Regions from separate parts of the Caulobacter sp. FV2ye17ST genome, predicted to be linked through region 1. Evidence: riboswitches for the same ligand, from Rfam matches in the RefSeq annotation. Region 1 holds a riboswitch; the other holds the start of a gene.
What was found. A riboswitch is a leader RNA that binds a small molecule or an ion and turns the genes downstream of it on or off. The one in region 1 is predicted to bind ZMP and ZTP.

Region 1 (14,446 bases):
TCCGGCGCCCCCCAGTCGGACCCCCGCGCGACGCAGCCTGGTTCTCCGGCGCGTCCGAAGCGGAAAACGCCCGCCAGCCCCCCCCGGCGGGTCAGCGCCGCCGGTTTCCCCCACCGGCGGCGCCTCCGTTTTCTCCCTAAATTTCCAGCAGGATTGAACCGGCAAGATCCTTGGCGGATTCTCGATGTCCTGGTTGAATCGCGGCCCGAAAAGTCTAGGTTGTCGCCAAAAATTCGCGAGGAAATCCCATGTCTGGTGAAAAAAATGACCTCCAGGCTTCGGCCGTGAGCGGTCCGTTGCTGAAGGCTTTCGCCCAGGCCCTGGGTCATGCCGCCGATGCGTTGCCGGCTCAGGCCGCTCATTTCCTCGCCCAAGCTCAGGATGACTGGTCGGCCGACGAGCTGCCAGGGTTCGACGCCGGCGACACCGCCCACGCCCTCGCCGACTTCTGGCGCTTCGGTCAGAACGTGACAGAAGTGGCCGAGCCGGCCATCCGGCTGCGTCACGCGCGCAGGCCCGACGGGACCTATCTTCGCGGCGACCTCCTTGAGATCGTCCAGCAGGACCGGCCCTTCCTGGTCGACAGCATCATGGGCGCGGTGGCCGAGGCCGGTTTCCAGGTCCGCGCCATGTTCCATCCGGTTGTCGAGGTCGGCGGCCAGCGCCGCTCGATGATCCAGATCTATCTGGCCCCGGTGGGCGAAGACCGCGAGGGGGCCCTGATCCAGGCTGTCGGCGACGCCCTGGCCGATGTTCGTCTGGCCGTGCAGGACTTCGAGGCCATGCGCAATCTGATGCGCCGCACCATCGTCGAACTGCGCGACTGCAAGGTCGCCATCCCGGCGGAGGCCCGGGCCGAGGATATGGATTTCCTCGACTGGCTGGCTTCCGACCACTTCGTCTTCCTGGGCGCCCGGGTCTACGAATATCCCCGCACGGCGGACGGCGGCTATGCGGCCGAGGAGCCGCTGTACCAGCCCGAAGGCAGCCTGGGCGTGCTGCGCGACCAAGCCCGCACCGTGCTGCGTCGGGGCAGTGAGCCGGCCATCCTGTCGCAACAGGTCCGCAACCACATCGAGGTGGGCGAGCCGATCGTGGTCGCCAAGTCCAATCTGCGCTCGCGCGTTCACCGTCGCGGCTACATGGACTATGTCGGCGTGCGCCGGTACGGCGCCGACGGCAAGCCTTCTGGCGAGGTTCGCTTCGTGGGCCTGTTCACCGCCGAGGCCTATGAAACTCCCGCCCACGACGTTCCGCTGATCCGCCGCAAGGTGGCGCACATCCTGGCCCGCGCCGGCAAGGATCCCGACAGCCACAACGGCAAGCGTCTTCGCAACATCATCGAGACCTGGCCCCGCGACGAGCTGTTCCACGCCGACGACGCCGTGTTGCTGACCATGGCGCTGGGGGTGCTGCACCTCTATGACCGGCCGCGCGTCAGGCTGCTCACCCGCCGGGACCCGTTTGGCCGCTTCATCTCGGCCCTGCTGTTCGTGCCGCGCGAGCGCTATGATTCTGGCGTTCGCGAGCGGGCTGGCAAGCTGCTGGCCGACGCTTTTGGCGGCCGCGTCTCGGCCTATTACCCCAGTTTCTCCGACGCCCCCCTGGCGCGGGTGCACTTCATCGTCGGCGTCACGCCCGGCGACCATCGCGAACCGGACATGGCCGCCCTAGAGGACGCCATCGCCGAGACCGCCCGCACCTGGGAAGACCGCTTCGAGGCCGCGATCCGCGACGGCGGCGCCCCGGGTCGGGTGGCCGAGACCCTGGCCCGCTATGTCGGCGCCTTCCCGCCCGGCTATCGCGACCAGTATGACGCCGCCGAGGCCCTGGCCGATATCGAGGTCGTCGACGCCCTGGGCGCGGATGAGGCGGTGCGGGTGCGCGCCTTCCGCCGCGACGGCGACAGCCCGGTGACCTTCCGGTTCAAGCTCTATCGCCCGGGCGCCGCGGCGCCGCTGGCCGATGTCCTGCCCATCCTGGAACATATGGGCCTGAAGGCCCTGATCGAGGACGGCCACAAGGTTTCGCCCTCCACGCCCGATGGCGAGCGCTCGCCCGTCTGGGTGCATGAGTTCATCCTGCGCGACGAACAGGGCGAACATCTGGCCTTCGCCGACGTGAAGCTGGCCTTCGAAGCCGCCTTCGTGGCCATCTGGACCGGTTGCGCCGAGAGCGACGGCTTCAACCGTCTGGTGCTGGAGCTGGGCATCGGCTGGCGCGAGGCCGCTCTGATCCGCGCCCTGGCCCGCTATCGCCAGCAATCGGGTCTGGATCCCAGCCAGGGGGTGCAGGAACAGGCGCTCGCCGATCACCCGGGCGTCGCGCGCTTGGTCCTCGACCTGTTCCAGACCAAGTTCGACCCGGCCGTCGTCGCCGACCTCAAGGATCGTCAGGTCCAGGCCAAGGCTGTCGAGGCCAAGATCAGCGAGGCGCTGCAGGCCGTCGAAAGCCTCGACGCCGACCGCGTCCTGCGCCGCATCGCCGCCCTGGTCGGGGCGATCCAGCGCACCAACTTCTACCAGCCCGGCGAGGATGGTCAGCCCAAGCCCTATATCAGCTTCAAGATCGCCTCCCGCGAGCTTGAAGACCTGCCGGCCCCCAAGCCCTATCGCGAGATCTTCATCTCGGCCCCGCACATCGAGGGCGTCCACCTGCGCTTCGGTCCAGTGGCGCGCGGCGGCCTGCGCTGGTCGGATCGCCGCGACGACTTCCGCACCGAGGTGCTGGGACTGGTGAAGGCCCAGCAGGTCAAGAACGCGGTTATCGTGCCCGTCGGCTCCAAGGGCGGCTTCTATCCCAAGCAGCTGCCGCGCGGCGGTGATCGTGACGCCATCCAGGCCGAGGCGATCCGCGCCTACAAGACCTTCCTGTCGGGCCTGCTGGACATCACCGACAATATCGACGCCGACAACAAGGTCGTGCCGCCGGCCTCGGTGGTCGTGCATGACGGCGAGGACCCCTATCTGGTCGTCGCCGCCGACAAGGGCACGGCGACCTTCTCCGACATCGCCAATGGCGTGGCCGAGGACTACGGCTTCTGGCTGGGTGACGCGTTCGCCTCGGGCGGTTCGGTCGGCTACGACCACAAGGTCATGGGCATCACCGCCCGCGGCGCCTGGGAAGCGGTCAAGCGCCACTTCCGCGAGATGGGCAAGGACATCCAGACCGAGCCCTTCACGGTGGTCGGCGTCGGCGACATGAGCGGCGACGTGTTCGGCAACGGCATGCTGCTGTCCAAGCAGACCCGGCTGCTGGCCGCCTTCGACCATCGCCACATCTTCCTGGATCCCAATCCGGACGCGGCCTCTTCGTGGACAGAGCGCGACCGGATGTTCAAGCTGCCGCGCTCATCCTGGGACGACTACGACAAGTCCAAGATCTCGGCCGGCGGCGGCGTCTTCCCCCGCAGCCTCAAGAGCATTCCGCTATCGCCGGAAGTCCGGGCCCTGTTCGAGATCAAGGCCGAGGCCGTCTCGCCGGCCGAACTGATGACCGCGATCCTGAAGTCCAGGGCCGAGCTGCTCTATCTTGGCGGCATCGGCACTTATGTGAAGGCCAGGGGCGAGAGCAACGCCGACGCCGGCGACAAGGCCAATGACTCCATCCGGGTCAATGGCTCGGACCTGCGGGTCAAGGTGCTGGGCGAGGGCGCCAATCTGGGCCTGACCCAGGCTGGTCGGATCGAGTTCGCCAGCAATGGCGGCCACATCAACACCGACGCCATCGACAACTCGGCGGGCGTCGACAGCTCCGACCACGAGGTCAACATCAAGATCCTGACCGGCCTGCTCGAAAGGGCCGGGGAGCTTGATCGTCCCAGCCGCAACACCCTGCTGGCCTCGATGACCGACGATGTCGCCCAACACGTGCTGGAGCACAATTACGACCAGACCCTGGCCCTGACCCTGCTGGAAAGCGACGCGACCAGCGAGGTGGACGCGCAGATCCGCTACATGGTCGATCTGGAAAGCCGGGGCCGCCTGGACCGCAAGGTTGAGGGCTTGCCGACCAACACGACGCTTCTTGAACGCAAACAGGCCGGCAAGGGCCTGACCCGACCCGAGCTCGCGGTGCTGCTGGCCTATGGCAAGCTGGACCTGTTCGACGACATCGTCGCCTCCGACGCTCCGGATGATCCGTGGTTCGAAGCGACCCTGCGCGGCTACTTCCCCAAGGGTCTGGATCGCTACGCCGACCAGATGCAGAAGCACCGCCTGAAGCGCGAGATCATCGCCACGGTGGTCGGCAACCAGATGGTCAACATGTGCGGTCCGACCTTCGCGACGCGCCTGAAGGCCGCCGCCGGTTGCGACACTGACGCCCTGATCACCGGCTTTACGGCGGCCCGCGAAATCCTCGGGGTCGACGCCCTGTGGGATCAGGTCTCGGATCTGGACAACCGTGCCTCGGCCGACGGCCAGACGGCGCTTTACAAGGCTCTGTCCTACGCCCTGCGCAGTCTGACCTTCTGGCTGGCGCGGCGTGCGTTTCGGGACAAGGTCTCGGTCAAGGCGCTGGTGGACAGCTACGGGCCGTCCGTCGCCGAGCTGCGCGCCATGACCCCGGCGGTGCTGTCGACCTTCGAGCAGAAGGCCGTGGCCAAGCGGGTCAAGACCTATGTCGCCGACGGCGCGCCCGAGGCCCTGGCCCAGAGCGTGGCCGCGCTGCAGCCTCTGACCATCGCCGCCGATCTGGTCGACCTGGCCAGCGCCTCCAGCTGGACCGTCAAGGACGTGGCGCGCCTGTACCACCAGACCGGGGCGGCCTTCGGCTTTGATCGGCTGCGCGGTGCGGCGGGCTCGTTCGTTGGCGGCGACGCCTTCGAGCGGCTGGCGGTGCGCCGCCTGATCGAGGACCTGCTCAGCGAGCAGACGGCCATCACCCAGGCGGTGCTGAAGTTCTCGGCCAATGCCCAGGCCGGCGAGGACGAGCTGTCGGCCAAGGCGGCGGTGACCTCGTGGGCCGCCCTGCGCATGGATCGCGTCCGCTCGGCCAAGCGCACCGTCGAGGACATCGAGAACGCCGGCGGCGGGTGGACCTTCGCCAAGCTGACCATCGCCAACGCCGCGCTGCGCGAATTGGCCAACGCGGGCTAAAGTAGACCGGTCTCCCTTTCGTTGAGGGGGAGACCGGGCGGGGGGCGACCATGGACCAGGGTGATCGGCGACGTGTCGCCTGGGCGGCCTATGAATGGGCGCAGCAGCCCTATTGGGCGCTGATCGCGACGTTCATCTTCACGCCCTATTTCGCGGCCGGCTTCGTCGGCGACGCGGCGCGGGGCCAGAGCCTGCTGGGCTATGCCGGGGCGGTGTCGGGACTGGCCATCGCCATCCTCAGTCCGCTGGTCGGAGCCAGCGTCGATGCGCGGCGCAATCCGCGCGCCTGGCTGGTCGGCCTGGCGGTTCCGTTCGTACTGGCCAGCGCCGGCCTGTGGCTGGCGACGCCGGGCGATCCTTCGCGCATCCTGCCGATCCTGGCCTGCCTGGTGGTGGCCGGGGTCACGGCCGAGCTGGGCGGCTCGGTGATGAACGCCCTGCTGCCGATCGTCGCCAGGCCGGGCCAGGTCGGACGGCTGTCGGGAACGGCCTGGGCCCTGGCCTATGTCGGCGCGCTGATCTCGCTGTTCATCGTGCTGTTCGCCTTTTCCTTGCCCGATCGCCCGTTGCTGGGTCTCGACAAGGCGCTGCACGAGCCCGACCGCATCGTCGGGCCGATGGTGGCCGTGTGGTTCCTGATGTTCAGCTGGCCGCTGATGATCAGCGCCCCAACCCCGCCGCCCGCCACCGGCGCGCGGCCCCTGGCCGAGCTGTGGGCGACGATCAGGAGCCTGCCGGCCAAGCCGCACATGCTGAAGTTCCTGATCGGCCGCATGCTGCTGGGCGACGGCATTTCCAGTTTCATCGCCTTTGGCGGCGTGCTGGCCGCCGGCCTGTTCGGCTGGACGACCACGCAGCTGGGCCTCTATGCCATCGCCCTGTCGGTCATGGCCGGGATCGGCACCTTCATCGGCGGCCGGGTCGATCAGAAGCTGGGCTCGAAGAAGACCGTGCTGATCGCCGTGGCCGTGGTGCTGTTCGGCGCGGCCGGAGTCGGCTGCGTGGGCCGCGACACGCTGTTCTTCACCCTGAAGGTCGCGCCGGCCGTTCCGGGCGGGGCGCTGTTTTCCAGCACGCCCGAGCGGATGTTCCTATTCTTCAGCCTGTTTGTCGGCCTGACCTTCGGGCCCGCCCAGGCCAGCTTGCGGGCCTGGATGGCCCAGCTGGCGCCGGCCGGCGAGACCGGGCGGTGGTTTGGGCTGTACGCGCTGTCGGGCAAGGCCACGGCCTTCATGGCCCCGCTGGTCATCGCCATCGGCACGCGGGCCATCGGCGACCAGCGCATCGCCGTGGCGGTTTCAGCCCTGTTCATGATCGCCGGCGCCCTGGTGCTGATCCGGACGCCCGACCGGTCGCCAGACGCCCTGACTTGAGGTTGTCGAGCCTGCCCCGGTCGGACTAGGCTCGGGCGACAATGCCTTGGGGGGCTCATGGTCAAGAATCGCATCGTTCTGCTGGATTCCCTGCGGGGTCTGGGGGTGCTGGGCATCCTGCTGTGCAACGCGCCGGATTTCGCCGTCACGGCGGGCCTGGCCGAGTCGGTGCGCCACTGGCCGCATGGGACCGAAGCCGACACGGTCTCGGTCTGGGTCGTCACCCAGTGGCTGTTCCAGCGCAAGTTCGTGACCCTGTTCGCCATGCTGTTCGGCGTCTCGATCTTCCTGGTCGGCGGCGAGCGGTCCGAGATCGAGCGCGGCGCGATCCTGCGCAAGCGGCTGATGTGGATGGTGGTCTTTGGCCTGCTGCACGGCTTCGCCATCTGGTTCGGCGATGTGCTGCTCAGCTACGCCCTGGCCGGCTTCATGGTGATGCTCGCCCGCTCCTGGGCGCCCAGGCGGCTGTTCAAGGTCGGGATCGGCATCTGGATCGGCTTCTCGCTGCTGATGGCGGCCGGCATGGCCGCCTCGATGCTGATGCCGCATGACGCGGCCAAGGAGGCGGCCCAGACCGCCAAGGAAGCCGCCAGGAACAGCGCCGCCGCCGCCCAGTACGCAGGCACCTTCATGCAGTCGCTGATCCAGAACGCCAAGGATCGCCTGCCCCTGCTGGCCGGCGAGCCGGTCATCGCCCTGATGACCAGCAGCCTTATGCTGATCGGCCTGGGCTGCTTCAAGACCGGCGTCTTCACCGGCGAGGCCTCGAAGAAGACCTATGTCATTCTCACCGTCATCGGCCTGCTGGCCCTGGCGGTCACCGGCGCGCTGTTCATCACCGTCGCCGTGACCGGCCTGCCCAGGCCCCTGGGCATGATCGCCGGCGTCGTCCAGATGGCCACCGCGCCCCTGACCACCCTGGCCTATGTCAGCCTGGTGGTGTTCGCCTCGCGGTCGGCGGGCTTCTGGAGGAAGATCCCCGAGATCCTGGCCCCCGTCGGCCAGATGGCCTTCACCAACTATATCGCCCAGTCCCTGATCATGACCGCGATCTTCTATGGCGGTCGGGGCCTGAGCCTGCATGGCAAGGTCGACCGGCCCGGCCTGGCCCTGATCGTCATCGCCATCTGGATCGTCCAGATCCTGTGGTCGAAGTGGTGGATGGACCGCTTCAGCATGGGCCCGCTGGAGTGGTTCTGGCGCCGCCTCTATCGCGGCCCGACCCCGATCCTGCGCAGCAAGGCGACCACCGCCTAGAGCCTGCGACTGACTACGTCAGTCGGGGCCTCTAGGTCTTTGCTTTGACGCATTTTCTTCACGCGAACCGGAATCCACTTCGCTCGAAAATGCTCTAGTCGCCGAGCGTCTCCGTCAGGGCCTTCCCGAAATAGTCCCGCGTCTGGGCCAGCAGGTCCGGACGGTACCGGGAGCGCGGATCATTGGCCTTGTCGTCGTCAAAGGCGTGGGTGGCGTCGGCGTGGAACACGGTGTCGACGTTCAGCCCGTCCAGGGTCAGCCGCTGCAGCGCCCGCTGCGGCGCCTTCCAGCCCACCACCTGGTCGCGACCGGCCAGCACCGAGAACACCCGGGGGCCGCCGGCGCCCCAGCCATGCCGGGTGGTCAGGGCGGGGTAGCCGGCGAACGGATAGACCAGCAGCGCGCCCCTTACCCGGACCCGCAGCCGGGCCGGATCGGCGTCGACCAGACCCGTGACGCGGGCCGCGTTGGCCCCGATCGCGTAGCCGTCCATGATCGTCCAGCCGCCGTGGCTCCAGCCGGCCAGGAACAGCCGCTCGGCGTCGGCCCAGGGCTGGTCCTCCAGCCAGGCCATTACGCCGAACAGGTCGGCCGCCCGCTTGAGCCCATGCAGCCGCACGCCGGTGCAGACCGTCAGCTTGGCGTCCAGGGGCGACATCCCGCGCGGCTTCAGCGAGTCCACCACGATGGCGGCATAGCCCGCCTCGACCGCCGTCTGGGCATAGGCTTCGAGAAACGGCGTCTTGCCGCCGCAGCCGTGCAGGATCAGCGCCACCGGGAAAGGGCCGGGCCCGTCAGGCTTGAACACCCGCGAGTGCTCGATGACCCTGGTTCCCCAGGTGGCGCTTTGCATCATCGGGATCCTAGTGCCTGAACACCCGCACGCCGGTGAAGGCCATGGTCAGGCCCAGCCGGTCGGCGGCCTCGATCACCTCGCCGTCGCGCATCGAACCGCCCGGCTGGATGATCGCGGTGGCGCCCGCCTCCGCCGCCTGGATCAGACCATCGGCGAACGGGAAGAAGGCTTCCGAGGCGCAGGCGCAACCCTTCAGGTCGAGGCCGAAATCGGCGGCGCGCAGGGCCGCGATCCGGGCCGAGTCCTTGCGGTTCATCTGGCCGGCGCCGACGCCCAGGGTCTGGCCGTCGCGGGCATAGACGATGGCGTTGGACTTGACGTGCTTGCCCACGGTGAAGGCGAACAGCATGTCGCGCACCTCGGTGTCGGTCGGCTGGCGCTTCGTGACGACCTTCAGGTTCGACGCCGTGATCCGAGCGTCATCCCGCGACTGCACCAGGAAGCCGCCGGCCACGCTCTTGAACGTATCCCCGGTCGACAGGGCGTCGGGCAGGCCGCCGGTCACCAGCAGGCGCAGGTTCTTCTTGGCCGCGAACACCGCGATGGCGTCGTCATCGGCTTCCGGGGCGATCACCACCTCGGTGAAGATCTCGACCATCTGCAGGGCGGCCTCGCGGGTCAGGCGCGAATTGACCGCCACAATGCCACCGAAGGCCGAGGTAGGGTCGCAGGCCAGGGCCCGCTCATAGGCTTCCCGTTGCGAGCCGCCCACGGCGACGCCGCAGGGATTGGCGTGCTTGATGATCGCCACGGCCGGGCCGGCCGCCGGGTCGAACTCGGCGATCAGCTCGAAGGCCGCGTCGGTGTCGTTGATGTTGTTGTAGCTGAGTTCCTTGCCCTGCAGCTGGGTCGCCGTGGCCACCCCGACGCGCGGGCTGGGGAAGGCATAGAAGGCCGCCTTCTGGTGCGGGTTCTCGCCATAGCGCATCACCTGGCGCAGCTCGCCGGCGATGGCCTTGCGGGCCGGGAAGTCCTGGCCGAGGGCCTGGGCGAACCAGGCCGAGATCGCCGCGTCATAGGCCGCCGTGCGGGCATAGGCGCGGGCCGCCAGCTGCTGGCGCAAGGCCAGGGTGGTGCCGCCAGCCTTCAGGGCCTCCAGCACTTCGGCCAGATCCGAGGGATCGGTGCAGACGGCGACATAGCCGTGGTTCTTGGCCGCCGAGCGGATCATGGCCGGGCCGCCGATGTCGATGTTCTCGACGCATTCGGCATAGCTGCCGCCCTTCGCGACCGTGGCCTCGAACGGATAGAGGTTCACATACAGGATATCGATGCCGCCGATGCCGTGGTCGGCCATGGCTTGCGCATGTTCGGGAGCATCCCGAACCCCGAGAAGCCCGCCATGCACGATGGGGTGCAGGGTCTTGACCCGGCCGTCCATCATCTCGGGAAAGCCCGTCAGGTCCGACACGTCCTTCACCGGCAGGCCGGCCGCCGCGATCGCCGCCTTGGTGCCGCCGGTCGAGACCAGCTCGACGCCCGCCTCGTGCAGGACCTTGGCCGCCTCGACCAGGCCGGTCTTGTCGGAGACCGACAGCAGGGCGCGTTTGGGCGAAACGAGATCGGGGGCGGACGGATAGTCGGGGGCGGCGGGCACGGCGGGACTCCGGGTCTGGTGGAAGACGGTGAGGGAGCCCAGGCGCGCGGCGGATGAGGTCCGCGCTCCCCGATGGTTGCCCATCACTAGCGCCAGTTACGCGAACGGGCGGAAAATACGGGCGGGGGCGGGGGAGTCAATGACGGCTTGCCTCGCGCCGCCGGCGCTCGGTGTCCTGCCGGATCAGCTCGTCCAGCACGGGCGTGGCGCTGGGCTGCAGGATGTCGGCCCGACCGCCGGCGATCTGGGCGCGGTTGTCGGCCAGCAGGGTCAGCATCAGCGTGCGCTCGCGCGCCGGGATCTGGTCGAGAAAGGGCGCGATCTGGCGATGCAGCTTTTCGGTGAAATCTTCCAGCCGGTCATAGATCATCATCGCGCGCTCCGTCGCCTTGTTGACGCGGCGAAGCGGGCGATAGCGGCTGCGGGGTGGTTTGGACTTGGGCATGGGGGTGTTCTCCTGGGTTGGTTGCTGATGCGGCCATCGCCGGGACGCCCCCTCCGTCACGTCGCTTCGCGCCGCGCCACCTCCCCCGCACGCTTCGCTACGGGGCAGGAGGGAGCGCTCTTCTCCTGCCCCGTGAAACGGGGGAGGTGGCGCGCTGCGAATACGCAGCGTGACGGAGGGGGCGTCCGGGCATTGGACGCGAGTTCGCGATCTCAAACGGAGAACCGCTGAGCTAGTCGGGGAGGCGCGAAGCGGCCGGGACGAACCCGGATGACCGTGATGTTGTTTGTGCGTTTCGGCTCGACCTGTCCGCTTCGCAGAAGCTGTTCTTGCGTGAGGATCGGGCCAAGCGAGCGTCTTTCAGCTCTGATACCCAAGAGCCCCCGTACGGGCGCGCATCCCGTCGATCGGCTAACCGTCTCGACGCCGACGATGCGCGATAGGCGGGTTTACGATCCCTCGCCCTCTTCGACCCGCGTTCACCCGGCCGACGAGCCACTCAGCGTTTGGTCCGTCCTTCTGAGACAGCCCGCACACCTCGACCCGCCTTCCAGGGCGTCGCGGCCCCGCTCAGCTCCATCCCCATCGCCGCTTTGGGCCGGTACCAAACGCCCTCCCCCTGCGACGGGGACAGCACCAAGAATACGGGCGGTTTGAGCTCCGAGGATTGGCGCGATCAACTATTTTACAAGTGGCTGATCTGGCTGAAGTTTGTTCTGAAAAGAACGGGGATAAACTGCGCGCTATCCCCATTCTCCCAGCCCTCTCCGAAAGGGAGACGGTTTCGATCTCCGCGGCCGCCTCCCCCTTCAGGGGGAGGACTTGCAGGCGCCTCGCGCTCAACAGGCGGACAAACCGGCGGCATTGCCGAACCGGGTGGTGATTTCCCTGCCCGGATCGTCGCGGGCCGGGTTTGATGGGCGGGTCATTTGAGGGGCGACACCATGATCGACAGGCGCAGCTTTCTGAACGTCACGGCCGGAGGCGCCCTGGCCGCCAGCGCGGCGCCGGCCGTCGCCGCCGTGGGCAAGGGCGCGCCGGACGTGGCGGTGGTCGGCGCCGGGGCCTTTGGCGGCTGGGCGGCGCTGTCGCTGAGGGAGCGGGGGCTGTCGGTGGTCTCGCTCGACCAGTACGGCCCGGCCAATCCGCGCGCCTCGTCGGCCGGCGAGACCCGCTCGATCCGGGCGGGCTATGGCGCCCAGGGCTTCTATTCGGCCTGGTCGATGCAGGCCCTGGCGATGTGGAAGCTGCGCGAGGCCGAGTTTGGCCGCACCCTGCTCTATCCCAACGACCGCATCGAGCTGGCCGATCGCTGGCTTCCGCAGATGCTGGCCCAGCGCAAGATTTTCGACGACCTCAAGCTGCCCTATGCGGTGCTGTCGCGCGACCAGCTGCGGGCGCGCTATCCGCAGATGGCGTTCGACGATGTCGAGTTTGCCTTTGTCGAGACCGCCGCCAGCGCCGCCGTAATCAAGGCGCGCGACAGCATGATCCTGGTCTCCGAAGTGTTCCAGAAGAAGGGCGGCCAGTTCCGCATCGCCGCCGCCCGGCCGGGCGCGGCCGCGGGGCGGCGGCTGGAAAGCCTGGCCCTGGGCGATGGGAGCAGCCTGGCCGCCGGCCAGTTCGTCTTCGCCGCCGGGCCTTGGGCGGCCAGGCTGTTTCCCAAGCTGGTCGGGCCAAGGGTGGGGGTCTATCGCAGCGAATATTTCTACTGGGGCCCACCGGCCGGCGACGCCCGCTTCTCCTGGCCCAACCAGCCGGCCTGGCACGACCATGTGCTGGGCGGCTATGGCTTTGGCAGCCTGGAGCGCGGCCTGAAATACTCGCCCGAGGCCGGCGGCCGCGTGACCCAGGATCCCGACACGGCCGAACGTCTGCCCACGGACTATCTGCTGAAGAAGGGCCGCGACTATATCGGCCACCGCTTCCCCGACATGCGCGACGCGCCGATCCTGGAGACCCGGGCCTGTCAGGTAGACAACACCGCCAGCAGCCATTTCATCATCGACCGCCACCCCGACTACGACAATGTCTGGCTGGCCAACGGCGGCGGCGGTCACGGCTTCAAGCACGGACCGATGGTGGGCGACTATCTGGCCGACCGGGTGACGGGGCGGGCGGCGAATCCGGCGGTGGAGGCGGTGTTCGGCCTCGCGGGTCACGCCGTGATCTAGGAGGCCTCCAGGGCGGTCTCCGAGGCGGTTTCCAGGGCGGTGGCCAGGCTGGAGAACAGGCCGTGGATGCTGATCGGCTTGGCCAGGTGCAGATCGGCGCCGGCCGCGAGGCACGCCTCCACCTGATGGGGCATGGCGTTGGCCGTCAGGGAGATGATCGGTGTGCGTCTGACCTTGCGCTCCCGCTCGCGGGCGCGGATCTGGGCGATGGCGGCCAGGCCGTCCAGAACCGGCATCTGGGTGTCCATCAGCACCACGTCATAGGCGTCGCGATCGAACGCCTCGATGGCGGCCTGGCCATCGACGGCCAGGGTGACGTCGGCGGCTTCGGCCAGCATCAGGACGATCACCTGCTGGTTGGTGGGATGGTCCTCGGCCAGCAGCACCCGCAGGCGCCGGTCCAGCGTGCCTTCGGTCGACGCGCTGGCCACGGACGAAAGGTCACGGGCCCGGCCGGGCGTGAAGGAGGCCTGGAAGGTGAAGGTCGCGCCGACCCTAGGCCGGGCGGCGCAGGTGACATCGCCGTCCATCAGCCGAGCCAGGCGCCGGGCGATCGGCAGGCCCAGCCCCGTGCCGCCGACCTTGCGGGTCACCGAGCCGTCGGCCTGCTGGAAGCGCTCGAACAGGCGGTCGCCGGTGGCGGGGTCGAAGCCCTCGCCGCTGTCCTGCACGTTGACTGTCAGACCGATCCGCCCGCCGGCCTGGACGTCGGTCCGCGCCAGGATACTGACCGCGCCGGCGCTGGTGAACTTGACGGCGTTGCTGGTCAGGTTGGCGATCACCTGGCGCACCCGCAGGGCGTCGCCCACGACGTGGTCGCGGAAATCGTCGGCGAAGGTCAGATGGAAGCCTAGGCCCTTGTCTTCGGCCACGGCCCTGAACACGGCGACCGCGGCGGTGATCGCCTCGCGCAGGTCCAGCGGGTCGGCCGACAGCTCAAGACCCCCCGCCTCGATCTTTGACAGGTCCAGGATGTCGCTGAGCAGGATGTTGAGCGTGCGTCCGGAGTTGAGAATGACCTCCATCATGCCGCGCTGGGCCTCGTCCAGGGCGGTGCGGCTGAGCACTTCGGCCATGCCGACCACGCCGTTCAGGGGCGTGCGGATCTCGTGGCTCATATTGGCCAGGAACTCGCTCTTGGCGACGCTGCCGGCCTCGGCCTTCTGCAGCGCCTCGGCCAGGGCTGCGGCGCTGGCCTTGCGTTCGGTGATGTCCTCGCAGATCACCAGCAGGTGGCGGCGGCCGTCCTGGCCCGGAATGGCGATCTTGCGGGTCTGCAACCAGCGGCGGCCGTTGTGCGGCGTGTCCAGCGGCTCTTCATCGATCGTGACCAGCTTGCCGCTCTTGATCACGCGGCGGTCATCGGCGGCGAAGTGGTCGGCCTGTTCCTTGGGAAAGAAGTCGTGGTCGTTCTTGCCCAGAAGCTCGGCGCGGGGCACGCCCAGCTGGGTTTCGGCGGCCCGGTTGACCAGCAGGAACTTGCCCGTTTCCCCGTCCTTGACGAACAGCATGGCCGGCGTGTTCTCGACCACGGTGTCCAGGAAGCCCTGGGCCGCCAGGGCCTCGGCCTCGCGCCGGCGCAGGTCGGTGATGTTGATGCAGGTGGTGACCAGGCCGCCCGCCGGGGTGCGCCGGTTTTCGAACC
Region 2 (14,446 bases), 350 kb from region 1:
CCGAACGCCACCACAGCACCGGCACGCCCACGTCAGGCAAGGCGAGCTGGGCGTCGACGATCGGCGTGGCCTTCAGATAGGGCGAGCCGGCCGTACCCTCGATGGCGGTCTGGTCCGGGCCTTTGCCGCCCATCGGCGAGCCCTTCATGATCGACTGGCTGACGATGCGGTGGCGCCAGGCGGCCGGATAGCCGTCCTTGTCGAGGCTGATCTTGACGGCGTGCACCACCAGCGGCCGGAAATAGCCGGCGCGCATGTCGTCCTCGCGGGTCCAGACCAGTTTCACCGGCCGGCCCTTGCCGACCTTCTTGGCGATGTGGACGCATTCGGCGGTATAATCGGACTGGAAGGTGGCGCGCCGGCCAAACGAGCCGCCGGCGAACAGGGTCTCGATCTCGACCGAGCCCGGCAGGGTCCCGACGATCTTGGCCGCGTTCAGCTGGTCCAGGGTCTGACCCTGCGAACCAAAGGTCAGCTTGACCTTGGAGCCGTCCACGGCCGCGACGCAGTTCATCGGCTCCATGGTGGCGTGGGCCAGATAGGGGAACTCATAGGTCGCCTCGAACACCCTGGCGCCCTTGGCGTTACCGATGACCGCCGCGTCGCCCTTGGAATCGAAGCCTTCCCATCTCAGGTCGGCCGGGCCCTTGCCGGCGGCGATGTCGCGGAAGGACGACGCAATGGCCGATGAGCTACGCTTCTCGGCCTTGTCCTCGTTCCATTCCAGCTTCAGCGCCTCGCGGCCCATGCGGGCGGCATAGGTGGACTGGGCCACCACCGCGACGCCGGTCGGGATCTCGAAGACGTCGACAACGCCCGGGACCTTTTTGGCCTCGGCCGCATCGAAGCTTTTGATCTTGCCGCCAAAGCGCGGCGCATGGGCGACCATGGCGATCAGCATGTCGGGCAGGCGGACATCCTGGGTGAAGCGCGCCGTGCCGTCGCTCTTGGCCTGCGAGTCCTTGCGGCGCACCCGGTCGGTGCCGATCAGGGTGAAGGTCTTGGGATCCTTCAGAGGCGGGTTGGCGATCGGCGTGATCTTGGCGGCGTCGGTCAACAGCTCGCCGAAGCCGGCGGTCTTGCCCGACTTGTGGCTGACGACGCTGTCCTTGACGGCGATCTCGCCGGCAGGAACGCTCCACCTGGTCGCGGCGGCCTGGACGAACATCGCCCGTGTGGCGGCGCCGGCCTTGCGCAGCTGATCCCAGGAATTGGAAATCGCCGACGAGCCGCCGGTCAGCTGCACCCCGGCGGTGCCGTTGGCATAGAGCTTGGCGTTGGCCGGGGCCTGCTCGACCATGACCCGCGTCCAGTCGGCGTCCAGCTCCTCGGCGACGATGGCCGCCAGGCCGGCATGGTTGCCCTGGCCGAACTCGATATGTTTGGAGATCACCGTCACGGCGCCGTCGGCCGCGACCTTGATGAAGGGCCCGAAGGCGCCGACCTCGACCTTGGAGCCGGCGCTCATGATGTCGGCCGGCGAGCAGCCGACCACCAGGGCGCCGCCGACCAGGGCCGCGCCGACCACCACGTCGCGGCGGCTGACGGCGTCCTGGGCGCCGAACTTGTTCATGGGTCCGTTCATCGGCCGGCTCCACGGCTGGTCGCGCCGGTGGCGGCGGCGATGGCTTCATCGATGTCGGTGTGCGGCAGGCCGACCGCTGCAGTGGTCGACGGCGGCAGGCCCGCGGCGTCCTTGATGGCGGCGCGGATGCGCTGATAGGTGCCGCAGCGACAGATATTGCCGCTCATGGCCTCGTCGATCTGCTCGTCGCTGGGCGCCTTGTTCTGCTCGATCAGGGCGGCGGCCGACATGATCTGACCCGACTGGCAGTAGCCGCACTGCGGCACGTCGTGCTTGACCCAGGCCTGCTGCAACGGATGCGATCCGCCCAGGCCTTCGATGGTGGTGATCTTGACGCCGACAAGGCCCTCGATGGGGGTGACGCACGACCGGATCGGCTGGCCGTCCACATGCACCGTGCAGGCGCCGCACTGGGCGACTCCGCAGCCGAACTTGGTTCCGGTCAGGCCCAGCTCGTCCCGCAGGACCCAGAGCAGGGGTGTCGCGGGATCGGCCTGGACCGTCACCGCCTTGCCGTTCACGTCGAGAGTCGCGGCCATATGTCTTCGCCTCCAACCGAGCTCGGGCCGGGGCGCGACCCTGCTAGAAGCCCAAACCTAACACTGTTCACACCGGTGGCGACCAGCAATATTTCACCGGCGAGCGCCGTCTTTCGCGGCGCGGTTGAAACCGATCGTGCGAAAGCTGGAGCCGGGCGATGAGAGGGGGCGCGAAGCGACCGCGAAACCGACTATGCTCACCACGCCGCCTGCTTCGCGGCCGCCGCCCCTGGAGTTGACCTTGCGCCGCCTTGTGCTTGCCTTGACCGTGGTCGGCCTGGTCCTTTCGGCCTGCGCCACCGGCCAGCCGGGACCGGCCATCACCACGCCGGTGACCTATGGCTGCGCCAGGGGCAAGAGCTTCGAGGCGACCTATCCGGCCAACGGCAGGAAGGCCATTGTCTCGGCCGGCGGCGTGACCAAGACCCTGCCCCTGGCGCGCTCGGCCTCCGGCGCGCGCTACGCCAAGGGCGCGTTTGAGATCTGGGGCAAGGGCGACAGCGCCCGCCTCTCGGGATTCCCGGGTGGACCTTATGACAATTGCCAGGCCCGCTGAGGGGACCCTCTTGGACAGCTTTCCCGCCTATTTCCCACTCGCCGGCCGCAAGGTGGTGATCGCCGGCTCCGGCGACGGCGCCGATAACAAGGCGCGCCTGTTCGAGGGCTCGCCGGCCACGCTGGTGCGCATCGACGGCCACGCCGCCTTCCTGCCCGGCTCCTATGCCGGCGCGGTGCTGGCCTTCATCGCCAGCGAGGACGAGGTCTTCGTCCAGGCCGCCGCCGCCGCCGCCCGCGCGGCGCGGGTGCTGGTCAATGTGGTCGACAAGCCGGCCCTGTGCGACTTCAACACCCCGGCGGTCATCGACCGGGGCGAGGTCGTGGCGGCCGTGGGCACCGGCGGCTCGGCCCCCGTGCTGGCCACCATGCTGCGCAACAGCATCGAAGCCCAGGTGCCAGAAGGCGCCGGCCGCGTCGCGGCCCTGCTCCGCCGGTTTCAGGAAGAGGTGCGCAAGACCCTGCCCGCCATGCATGAACGCCGCGCTTTCCTGCGCGACGCCACGTCGGGCGAGGCCGCCCAGGCGGCGATGTCGGGCGACATGGAAACCGCCGGGCGCCTGTTCCGCGAAGCCCTGGCCAAGGGCTCAGCCCGCAAGGGCCGCGTGCGCTTCATCGCCGGCAAGGGGCCCTCGGACCTGCTGACCCTGCGCGCCGTGCGCGCTTTGGCGGCCTCCGACGCCATGGTCTTCGACGAGGATGTCGATCCGCAGATCCTGACCATGGCCCGCCGCGACGTCGAGCGGATCGCGCCGCACGAGGCCAGCGCCGAGCGCCTGATCCAGCTGGCAGCCGAAGGCCGCCAGGTCGTTCGGCTGATCACCGGACCAGTCGAGCCGGCCCTGGTCCAGGCCCTGACCTCGGCCGGCGTCGCGGTCGAGGTCCTGCTGTCGGCGCCCGCGTCCTAGACTTCGTCGAGCGGCCGACCCTTGGTCTCGGGCAGGAGGAACAGGGTCGTCAGCACGCTGACCAGGGTGAAGAACACCGGGTACCAAAGGCCCGCATAGATGTTGCCGACCGCCGTAACGATGGCGAAGGCGAAGAACGGCACGAAGCCGCCGACCCAGCCCGTGCCGATGTGATAGGGCAGCGACAGGGCGGTGTAGCGCACCCGGGTCGGGAACAGCTCGACCAGACAGGCGGCCAGCGGCCCGAACAGCGCGGTCGCGGCGATCACGAAGACGAACAGCACGCCGAACATGCCCGGCATGTTCATTCGCGCCGGGTCGGCCTTGGCCGGATAGCCGGCCTGGGTCAGCGCCGCCTTGATCTTCGCTTCGGTCGCGGTCTTCACCGCCTTGGTCTCGGCCTTGGACAGGCCCTGGGCGCTGGGCGAGGCGACCACGACGTCGCCGACCTTCATCACCGCCTGGGTTCCGGCCGGAGCCTTCTGGTTGTCATACGAGACCCCGGCATTGGCCAGGGCGCTCTTGACGATGTCGCACGACGAAACGAACGCCGCCTTGCCGACGGGATCAAACTGCAGGGCGCAGTCCTTCGGATCAGCGACCACCGAGACCGGCGACCGGGCCGAAGCCTCGGCGAGGGCGGGATTGGCGGCGCGCTCCAGCAGGTGGAAGCCCGGGAAATAGAAGGCCAGGGCCAGGGTCATGCCGGCCAGCATGACCGGCTTGCGGCCCACCTTGTCCGACAGCCAGCCAAAGACGACGTAGAACACCGCGCTGACCGCCGTGGCCGTCATCATCAGGGCGTTGATGGTGACCGGATCGACCTTCAGGAACTTCTCCATGAAGGTCTGGCTGTAGAAGAAGGCGGTGTACCAGACGGCGCCCTGGGCGCACATCATCGACAGGAAGGCCAGGATGACCAGCTTCATGTTCTTCCACTGGCCGAAGGCTTCGGCATAGGGCGCATTCGAGGCCTCGCCCTCTTCCTTCATCTTGGCGAAGGCGGGGCTTTCGGTGAGCTTCAGGCGCATCCAGACCGAGACGCCCAGCAGGCCGATCGAGACGGCGAACGGGATCCGCCAGCCCCAGGCGTCGAACGCCTCGATCCCGACGACGGCGCGGGTGGCCATGATCACCAGCAGGGCGCCGAACAGGCCGAAGGCCGCCGAGGTCTGCACCCACGAGGTCGACCAGCCGCGCTTGTTGGGCGGCGAGTGCTCGGCGACATAGATCGCGGCGCCGCCATACTCCCCGCCCAGGGCGAAGCCCTGAACGCAGCGCAGGATGATCAGCAGGATCGGCGAGATGATCCCCGCCTGCTGGTAGGTCGGCAGGAAGGCGATGGCGAAGGTCGCGCCGCCCATCAGCAGCACCGTGGCCAGGAAGGCGCCCTTGCGGCCGGCCTGGTCGCCGATCTTGCCGAACACCAGCGCGCCCAGCGGCCGGAACGCGAAACCGACGCCGAACAGGGCCAGGGCGGCGATATAGCCGGCGGCGTCCGGCAAGCCGGTGAAGAAGGTCTTGGAAATGACCTGGGCCAGGCTGCCGAAGATGAAGAAGTCGTACCATTCGAACGCGGTTCCGGCCGACGAGGCCGCCACGACGGTCCGCATCGAGGCGCCGTCTTCCTGCTTCGTCTGGTCGGTCATTCTGTTCCCCCTGGAGCCGTCACGCTCTCTTCGCGGGCAGCTTTAGCGCGGTTCGTTCGTCGGGGAAACTCAGGCGACGGCGGTCTCTGAAATCGGACCTTCATCGGCCAGGCGCAGGATTTCCGTGACCAGGGCCGTGGGCGAAATCGGCTTGGCGGCGACCCCGTTCATGCCGGCGGCCTGATAGGTGGCGCGCTGGTGAGCCATGACATTGGCGGTCAGGGCGATGATCGGCGTCAGGCCCGCCGGGCCCGGCAGGGCGCGGATGCGGCGCGCCGCCTCCAGCCCGTCGATCCCGGGCATCTGAACATCCATCAGCACCAGGTCGAAGGCCCCGTCGCGCGTCGCTTCCACACCGGACAGGCCATCATCGGCCGTGTGAACCACCGCCCCCAGCTGCTGCAGGATCCGTGAGGCGACCAGCTGGTTGGTGGGGTTGTCCTCGACCAGCAGGATCCGCAGACCCGCCAGGATGTCGGGACAGGCCTGCGGCGTCGCCGACGGCGCGAGGGCGGCCGGCGCGGCGATGGTCAGGGTGAAGCGCGATCCAACGCCCGCCTGCGACTGGAAGACGACCTCGCCGCCCAGCATCTGGGCCAGCCGACGGGTAATCGCCAGGCCAAGGCCAGACCCGCCGAAGCGCCGGGTGGTGCTGGCGTCGCCCTGCTCGAAGCGCTCGAACAGGCGCGCCTGGACCTCGGTGGGAACGCCCACGCCAGTGTCGATGATGTCGAAGGCGATCTGCGGCCCGACTGCGGCGTCGACGCGCCGCGCCCGCACCGTGACCGAGCCCCGCAGGGTGAACTTCACGGCGTTGCCAATCAGGTTGAACAGCGCCTGACGCAGACGGGTGGGGTCGGTGCTGATCCAGCCCAGATCCGGCGCGTCGATCTTGAGGGTCAGGCCCTTGTGCTCGGCCTGGCCCGCCATCAGCCGCCCCACGCCGCTCAGCAGTTCGCGGGGATCGACCGCCTCGTGATGAATCTCCAGCCGGCCGGCCTCGATCCGCGAGATGTCGATCACATCGTCCAGCAGGGTCGACAGCATCTGGCCGCAGGCCAGGGCCTGGCCCAGCAGTTCGGAGGCGTCGCCCGGCAGGTCCTGGCGCTTGAGCAGATGCATGACGCCCAGCACCCCGTTCATCGGCGTGCGGATCTCGTGACTCATATTGGCCAGGAACTGGGCCTTGGCCTCGCTGGCCGCCTGGGCCTCGCGCTCGGCCGCGACCAGGGCCAGTTCCGCGTGTTTGCGCTCGTCGATGTCGAAGATCAGGCCGAACGCCTTTCGGGCCTGGCCATCGGCCGCGCGACGGACCTCATGAAAGAGCCGCATCCAGCGCCGCTCGCCCGCACCGTTGAAGATGGGCACGTCGACCTCCAGGGGCTCGGCGCAGCCGGCGCTTCGCCAGGCCGCCGCCCGCTCCTGGATCTTCGACAGTTCGATCGGATCGACCATCGGCCACAGGCCGTTCTGGACGTCCTCATAGACAATCCGGCGACCAATGATGCGATGGAACTCCGGCGAGCCCCAGAACGACTGGCTGACATGGTCGATCTCATAGACCCCCGCCCGCGCCGCCCCCAGGGCCGTGCGCAGCCGGCGGGCGTTGACCCGCGCCTCGCGCCGGGCGTCGGCCAGGGCCGTGACGTCGTCCATATAGGTGATGACGCCGACGATCTCGCCGGACGCGTCGCGCCAAGGGCGGGCCTCCCAGCGCAGGGTATGTTCCAGCCCCTCAGCGTCGTGAAGGCGATCTTCGCGGCGGCTGACCACCTCGCCGGACAGGGCGCGGGTCACCGCCGAGACAAACCGGCGGCGCCCGCCGTTGGTCAGTTCCTGCAGCGACTTGCCGATCACCTCGGCTTCGGTCGACTTGAAGACGTCGAGGAAACGCGGACTAACCAGGCGCAGCCGCAGGTCGAGGTCGTAGACCGCCACCGCGAAGGGCGCTTCCTCGACCAGCTGCCGGGCCCGACGTTCGCCCCACAGGGCCGCGTCACGGCTGCGGACCAGGTCGGTGATGTTCTGTGAAATGCCCTTCAGCGTGAACAGGCCGCCGTCCAGGGGCTCGGCGCGATAGGTAGTGCGCAGGGTGAACCACTGGTCGTCGCGACCGCGCAGCCGAAACTCCACCGCCCCCGGCTCGCCCGAGCGGACAGCGGCTCGAAAGGTGTCGAAGACCGACTGGCGCTGCTCGGCGTCGAGGCGCGCCAGAAAGGCGTCGGCGCTGTCCAGATCCTCCGAGGCCAGGCCGGTGGCCGTCAGGGCGTCGGGCGACCATTGGATACGCTCGCTGACCGGCTCATAGCTCCACAGCCCGATGCCGGCCGCGTCGGCCAGGATCTCGCGGGTGCGGTCGGCGCTGACCTCCAGCGAGACGTCGTGCAGCGTCCCGACCAGTTCACCGCCAGGCCCCAGATGGGACCGCCCCTCCAGCCAGACCGAATCGCCGTCCTTGCACATCACCCGCAGGCGGTTGACCGTAAAGCCGGTTTCCCGGATGCGCCGGCCCGTATCGATCAGTTCGGCCAAGCTTTCGGCATGGACGAACCGGATGCAGGGCTGGCCGATCAGCTCCTCGCACGACCATCCGGTCAGGGTCGTCCAGGCCGGATTGACCACGGCGAAGCGGCCGTCCGGCGTGACGACCGCGAACAGGTCCTTGGCGTTGGCGAAAAACCACTGCGCGGCTTCCGCCTCGCCGAAGGGCGAGGGCGCGAGCAAGGTCGCGTCGGAAGACGAGGACGAAGACATCGGGGCTCCGGAAGATCGCGGGCGGATCGTGGGGGGCCATTGGTAAACTTATGGTTGGCGTCGCACATCAATGTTCGTCGAGCGCGATCGTTGAGTGCCGATCTCAGACCTCCGCCCACTGCCGCAGCAGGTTGTGATAGGTTCCGGTCAGGGCCAGGATCGACGGATCGGCCGCGCCCACGGCCTGGGACAGGCGCTGGATGGCGACGTCCATGTCCAGCAGCAGCGCCCGGCGGGAGTCCTCGCGCACCAGGCTCTGGATCCAGAAAAAGCTGGCCGTGCGGGTTCCCCGCGTCACCGGCGTCACATGATGCAGGCTGGAGGCCGGATAGAGGATCAAGTCGCCGGCGCCCAGCTTGACCGAGTGGCTGCCGTACAGGTCGTCGACCACCAGCTCGCCGCCGTCATAGTCGTCGGGTTCGGACAGGAACAGCGTCGCCGACAGGTCGGTGCGCAGGGTCTGGCCGGTGACCGGATCGCGGCGCACCGAGTTGTCGATGTGGTCGCCAAACCCCATGCCCTGGCCATAGCGGTTGAACATCGGCGACAGGATGGTGCGCGGCAGGGCGGCCGACACGAACAGCGGATTGCGCTCCAGCGCCGCCACGATGACGGCCCCCACCGCCTTGGCCGCCTCGCCGGTCTGGGGCAGCTGCTGGTTCTGCTTGGCCAGGGCCGCCTGGAAGCCCGAGGTCATGTTGCCGTCCGCCCAGGGCGCGGCGTCCATGATCGCCCGGCACTCGGCCACCTGGGCCTTGGTCAGGACTTCGGGGATCTGCAGCATCATGGCGAGGGTTCCGTGGGCCGGACAGGGAAGCGCCCCGTCCGGCATAGGCCTGCCGGACGGGGCGGAACGTCAAGCGAGAGGGGAGTCTCAGTACTTGACGTTGACGGTCAGCATCGCCTGACGGGCCGGCGCCGGATCGGCGTGGTGGACGCCGTTGGTGCGCAGGATGTAGCGCTCGTCTGTCAGGTTCTGGACATTGAGCTGCAGGTCGATGCGGTCGTTCATCGCCCACGAGGCGAAGGCGTCATAGCGGGTATAGGCCGGGGCATAGACCTTGTTGGCGCCGCCGCCGGCCCCGCCCTGGTTGCCGCCGAAGCTGTCGGAGACGTAGTAGGCGCCGCCGCCCAGCGCGATGGCGCGGGTCACGCGATAGGTCGAGAACAGGCTGAAGCTGTGCTCGGGCGTGTTGGCCAGCGGATCACCCTGGTTGACGTTGTTGTAGGCGCCGCGCACCAGCTCGCTATCCATGTAGGTATAGCCGCCGAACACCTGCCACTTGGGCGTGACATTGCCCGAGAAGCCCAGCTCGACGCCCTGGACCAGGGCCTCGCCGACCTGAGCGTAGAGGCCCGATTCAATCTGGATCTGGGCGTTCTTCCGCTCGGTGCGGAACACCGCGCCCGACAGGGCCAGGGTGTCCTGGAACAGGTTCCACTTGGCGCCCAGCTCGTAGCTGGTGGTTTCCTCCGGCTTCAGCTGGGTGGTGGCGAGGTTCCCCGTGCCCACCGAACCCGAGGTGCTCTGGTCGCCGCCGGCGATGCCCGGAGGCGTCGAGGAGGTCGAATAGGAGGTGTAGAGGCTGCTGGACGGGGTCGGCTTGTAGACCAGGCCGACCTGGTAGTTGAAGAAGTCCCAGCTGGCCTTGGCCACGCCGGTATAGGTGACGCCGGTGATGACGCCTTTGGCGCTGGTGGCCGCGACGTTCAGGCCGCTGGTCGAATAGTCGTCATAGCGGGCGCCCAGATTGACCAGCAGCTTGTCGGTCAGGCTGATGGTGTCGAACGCATAGAGCGCGGCGGTCTTGGTCACGGTGCGGGCCGAAGGCGCGCGGGTGATGACGCCCGCCCAGGCGTCGCCCGGATTGGGGGCGTACAGACGCGTGCAGTCACCGATGCCGGCCGTGGTCGCGTTGTTTGTGAAGCCCGTCGGGCAGGCCGATCCGGACGTGGTGTAGATCACGTAGCTGGCGTTCTCATTGACCTCGCGCGACAGCTCGACGCCGACATTGAAGGCGTTCTGGATCGAGCCGACATTGAACTTGCCGGTGAAGTCGGTGACCGCCGCGATCGTGGTGGCGGGGTTGTAGCGGGCCTTGGTGCCGCGCTTCATCCACCATTCGCCGGCCACGAACTGCGCCGCGCCGCCATCGCCCGGATTGGAGACGATGTAGTCATTGATGGTCTTCGAATAGCGGACCGCCTGGCGAACCGAGAAGTCGTCATTGATCTGGTGGTTGACCACCAGGGTGGCGATATCGGCCTTGGTCTTCATGAAGTCGCGCGCCGACAGGCCATAATAGGCGTCGGGGGACACATCGAGGATGCCGTCGGCGGGACGCGCGCGGCTGTCCGTCCCCGCCACGCCCCAGGTGCGCTTGGAGGCCAGGGGGATGCCGTAGTCGGGGTCCTGGTCGGTGTCGAGGTGGTAGTAGCTGGCCGTGACCTGGGTGTCGGTTCCGATGCCGAAGGCCAGCGACGGGGCCACGCCCCAGCGCTTGAAGTCGACGCTGTCGCGGCCCGGCGTGTCGCCCTGGGTGTACATCAGGTTCAGGCGGAAGGCCGCCGTCTCGCCGAAGGCGTAGTTGGCGTCGGCCGTGCCCCGCACATAGGCGTCGGTGCCGCCGGCGACCGAACCGCGCATGAAGCTGGTCGGCTTGGGCGACTTGGAGCCCAGATTGATGCTGCCGCCGCCCGAGCCGCGGCCGCTATAGACCGAGTCCGGACCCTTGATGACTTCCACCTGTTCCAGGTTGAAGACTTCGCGGGTCTGGCCGCCGGCGTCGCGGATGCCGTCGACGAAGACGTTGTTGCCCGAGGCCTGGCCCCGGATGAACGGACGGTCGGCCAGCGGCTGACCACCCTCGCCCGCGCCGAAGGTGATGCCCGGCGAGGTGCGCAGGATGTCCTGCAGCGAGGTGGCGGCGGTCTGCTCGATGATCTTGCTGGAAATCACCGTGATCGAGCGCGGCGTATCGACCAGCGGCGCGGTGTACTTGCCCGACTGGACGTCGGTGGCCCTCTTGCCGTCGACCTTGACGCCGGTCACTTCGGTGGCGTCGGCGCTGTTGGCGGGCGTCGCGGCGGTGGCCATCGGCGCCTCGACCTCGGCGGCCCCCATCTCGGCGGCATGGGCCAGGCCCGCGCCCAGGGTCAGGCCGGCGACGCCGGCGACGGCGGCCGCGCCCAGGGCGCGACGTTGACGGCCAACAATGCCGCGAATGTTCGAGTTACGCATAGTTCGATCCTGTCCCCAGCGGGGCGACGATCCCTCGCGCCCCTCCTGATATTGCGAGGCGTTCTTAGCGGCGCCGTTGCGGAGACGCAATGATAATCATTCTCAAGATAACGGAGGTGTGGGGCTCACGGCGTCGCAGCCTCACGCGATCTCTCGCTGAAGGGATGGAAAGGGTCGCGGAGCGTCCGGACCACGTCCGGATGAGTTTGAAAAAATACCGTTTCGACGAAGCCGTCCGCTCCGCGTGACCGGTTCACAGGAGCCTGCGCTTGGGCGGTATTGTGACGCCTCTTACGCTCCCAGCCCCAGACGGGCGGCGTGAATAGCGTTCACGCCGGGCCGCGAGCCATTACGCCCGCCTGTCCCCGCTCGATCACCCCCCGCCGCCGCAATGGTCGCTGGCCTTGCGCCCTTTCCCTGCGACGAGGTGGGTACAGAATACGGGAGGTTTCAGCGCGTCGGATAAGTTTGCTGGACGCCCATGCCGGTCCCCATTCCTTCGACCCTCTCCCAGAGGGAGAGGGAGGGACCCACGCTTGCGTGGGAGGGTGAGGGGTTACACCGCCAACCGTTGTCGCACCTGGGATCCTGCCTTGTCCGGAAGGGCTTCGCAAACCCCTCATCCTCCCACGCCTGCGGCGCGGGCCCCTCCTTCTCCCTCTGGGAGAAGGTTTCAAATCCCCGTCCCCATCCGGGGACGGCGCGATCCCAATCCCCGTGGTCGCCGGACGAAACACGGTGTAGCTTGCCCCCGTCCGCGCGACTGGCGATCAGAGGGAGCACCCTCGGGAAGCGCGGACCACAGCAGAGCCGTTCGCCTGGGCGCCCCACCTGTCGATATGGAGCCGCGCCCATGCCCCACGCCCACACCTGGATCGCCTTCTGCCTCATCTGCCTGGGCATGGCCCTGACGCCTGGGCCCAACATGCTGTATCTGGTCAGCCGCGCGATCAGCCAGGGGCCCATGGCTGGGCTGGTGTCGCTGGCCGGCACGGCGGCGGGCTTTGTCGTCTATCTGCTGTGCGCGGCGCTGGGCATCACCGCCCTGCTGATGGCCGCGCCCATCGCCTATGACGTGCTGCGGTTCGGCGGGGCGCTGTATCTGGGCTGGCTGGCCTGGCAGGCGATCCGCCCGGGCGGCGCCGCGCCGTTCCAGGTGCGCGAGCTGCCGAAGGATCCGCCCGCCCGGCTGATGGCCATGGGTTTCCTGACCAACCTGCTGAACCCCAAGGCGGCGATGCTCTACCTGTCGCTGCTGCCGCAGTTCATCGACCCGCATCGCGGCGCGGTGCTGGGCCAGTCCCTCGTGCTGGGCGGCAGCCAGATCGTCATCAGCCTGACCATCAACGGCCTGATCTGCCTGGCGGCGGGGTCTATCGCGACCTTCCTGGCCGGGCGGCCGGTCTGGGTGCTGGTGCAGCGCTGGCTGATGGCCAGCGTGCTGGGCGGTCTGGCGGTGCGGATGGCGACCGAGGCGCGGCGGTAGGGCCGCCTAGCCCACCGCCGTCACTACACCCACCGTCATTCCCGCCCTTGTGGCGGGAACCCCTGGTTCAGCTGTCACGTGAAGCGCCAGCGAAGTGCGCGCGCACTTCGCCCCTCCCGCACCTGCGGCGGACAGAGGGGTTCCCGCCACAAGGGCGGGAATGACGGATGTGAGAGGGAGATGACCGCATTAGCCCATCCGCCCCTCGCGGGCACAGCCATCCTTACATCTCACGGCGAGACGATCGCCGAGGCGTACAGGTCTCTCAAGGACGACGCTCTCGCGTCGCCGCGGAGCGGCGGCCCGCAGGGCCGTCCTTGACAGACCTGTACGCCTCGGCACGCTGCAGCCTCCAAGAGATGTAAGGATCGCACCGACCCTGGAGGTCGGCGGGCGACCCAAGTCGGAGACGAACCATCAGCATGACCGATATCTCAAGCGATCTGACGGTTGAGGATTTGCTGCTGGCCACCGAGCTGCTTGTGCCCGTTTGCGATGCCACCCCCATCACGCTGTTGGCGGCGAAGCTTAGCCAGGGATGGGCAAGCTTTCGCTTTGAGCTCCATACCCATGAGGACAGGCGCGAAATTCTATCTGCTGTCGGGGTCTTCAACAGCGAGGCTGAGGCGCGGTCGCGAATTTCCCAACTCTACCCCCAAGAGCCAATCCGGCATTGCAAGCTGCTGGGAGGCGCGGCGGAAGCCATGATCACACTGCGCCGCCCAGCCATCGATGCACCTGGCGTTGGGGAGATCACTGCCTTGCTGTTTGAGGCCGAAGACGGACCGCTTCGACTCAGGATGCGCCCTGATGACTACGGCCTACCCTGCCTTTGGCTGGCCCCTTAACGACCGGAACAGCCCCCCCAACGCAAAACGGGCGGCCCCTTTCGGAGCCGCCCGCTGCATTCCGTCCGGAAAAACCGGGCTGAAAAGGCTTACGCCTCTTCGGCCGCCGCTTCCTTCTTGGACAGGTCTTCGCCAGTTTCCTGGTCGACAACCTTCATCGACAGCTTGGTCTTGCCACGATCGTCGAAGCCGAGAAGCTTCACTTTGACGATCTGGCCTTCCTTCAGCACGTCCGACGGCTTGGCGACGCGTTCGTTGCTGATCTGGCTGACGTGGACGAGGCCGTCCTTGGCGCCGAAGAAGTTCACGAAGGCGCCGAAATCGACGACCTTGACGACCTTGCCGTCATAGATCGCGCCGACTTCAGCTTCCTGCGTGATCGACTTGATCCAGTCGATGGCGGCCTTGATCTTGGCGCCGTCCGAGGCCGAAACCTTGACCGTGCCTTCGTCGTTGATGTCGACCTTGGCGCCGGTGGTGGCGACGATCTCGCGGATCACCTTGCCGCCGGTGCCGATCACTTCCCGGATCTTGTCGGTCGGGATGGTGATGGTTTCGATCTTCGGCGCGTAGTCGCCGACTTCTTCACGAGGCGCATCCATCGCCTTGTTCATCTCGCCGAGGATGTGCTCGCGGCCGCCCTTAGCCTGGGCCAGCGCTTGCTTCATGATCTCTTCGGTGATGCCGGCGATCTTGATGTCCATCTGCAGCGAGGTGAGACCCTCGCTGGTGCCGGCCACCTTGAAGTCCATGTCGCCCAGGTGATCTTCGTCGCCCAGGATGTCGGACAGAACGGCGAAGCCGTCCTTTTCGAGGATCAGGCCCATGGCGATGCCCGAGACCGGACGGATCAGCGGAACGCCCGCGTCCATCATGGCCAG

Region 2: linked by a shared signal. The riboswitch ahead of ACW17V_RS19310 (LysE family translocator) and the one ahead of purH (bifunctional phosphoribosylaminoimidazolecarboxamide formyltransferase/IMP cyclohydrolase) in region 1 are both predicted to bind ZMP and ZTP.

The regions. Positions count from the first base shown of each region.
Region 1 covers NZ_CM178727.1:92,422-106,867, forward strand. Annotated here, with positions in the region: gene ACW17V_RS00430 (NAD-glutamate dehydrogenase) at 249-5,099, shown strand; gene ACW17V_RS00435 (MFS transporter) at 5,150-6,472, shown strand; gene ACW17V_RS00440 (DUF418 domain-containing protein) at 6,530-7,729, shown strand; gene ACW17V_RS00445 (dienelactone hydrolase family protein) at 7,824-8,582, opposite strand; gene purH (bifunctional phosphoribosylaminoimidazolecarboxamide formyltransferase/IMP cyclohydrolase) at 8,593-10,182, opposite strand; ZMP/ZTP riboswitch at 10,212-10,292, opposite strand; gene ACW17V_RS00455 (hypothetical protein) at 10,319-10,627, opposite strand; gene ACW17V_RS00460 (NAD(P)/FAD-dependent oxidoreductase) at 11,572-12,801, shown strand; partial or broken gene ACW17V_RS00465 (hybrid sensor histidine kinase/response regulator) at 12,798-14,446, opposite strand, start outside.
Region 2 covers NZ_CM178727.1:3,999,383-4,013,828, forward strand. Annotated here, with positions in the region: gene ACW17V_RS19260 (xanthine dehydrogenase family protein molybdopterin-binding subunit) at 1-1,585, opposite strand, end outside; gene ACW17V_RS19265 ((2Fe-2S)-binding protein) at 1,582-2,124, opposite strand; gene ACW17V_RS19270 (MliC family protein) at 2,366-2,680, shown strand; gene ACW17V_RS19275 (NAD(P)-dependent oxidoreductase) at 2,691-3,587, shown strand; gene ACW17V_RS19280 (MFS transporter) at 3,584-5,236, opposite strand; gene ACW17V_RS19285 (PAS domain S-box protein) at 5,306-7,990, opposite strand; gene ACW17V_RS19290 (Fe2+-dependent dioxygenase) at 8,094-8,777, opposite strand; gene ACW17V_RS19295 (TonB-dependent receptor) at 8,865-11,231, opposite strand; partial or broken gene ACW17V_RS19300 (hypothetical protein) at 11,396-11,487, shown strand; partial or broken gene ACW17V_RS19305 (hypothetical protein) at 11,587-11,783, shown strand; ZMP/ZTP riboswitch at 11,981-12,062, shown strand; gene ACW17V_RS19310 (LysE family translocator) at 12,085-12,717, shown strand; partial or broken gene ACW17V_RS19315 (hypothetical protein) at 12,745-12,938, opposite strand; gene ACW17V_RS19320 (hypothetical protein) at 13,140-13,565, shown strand; gene pnp (polyribonucleotide nucleotidyltransferase) at 13,655-14,446, opposite strand, start outside.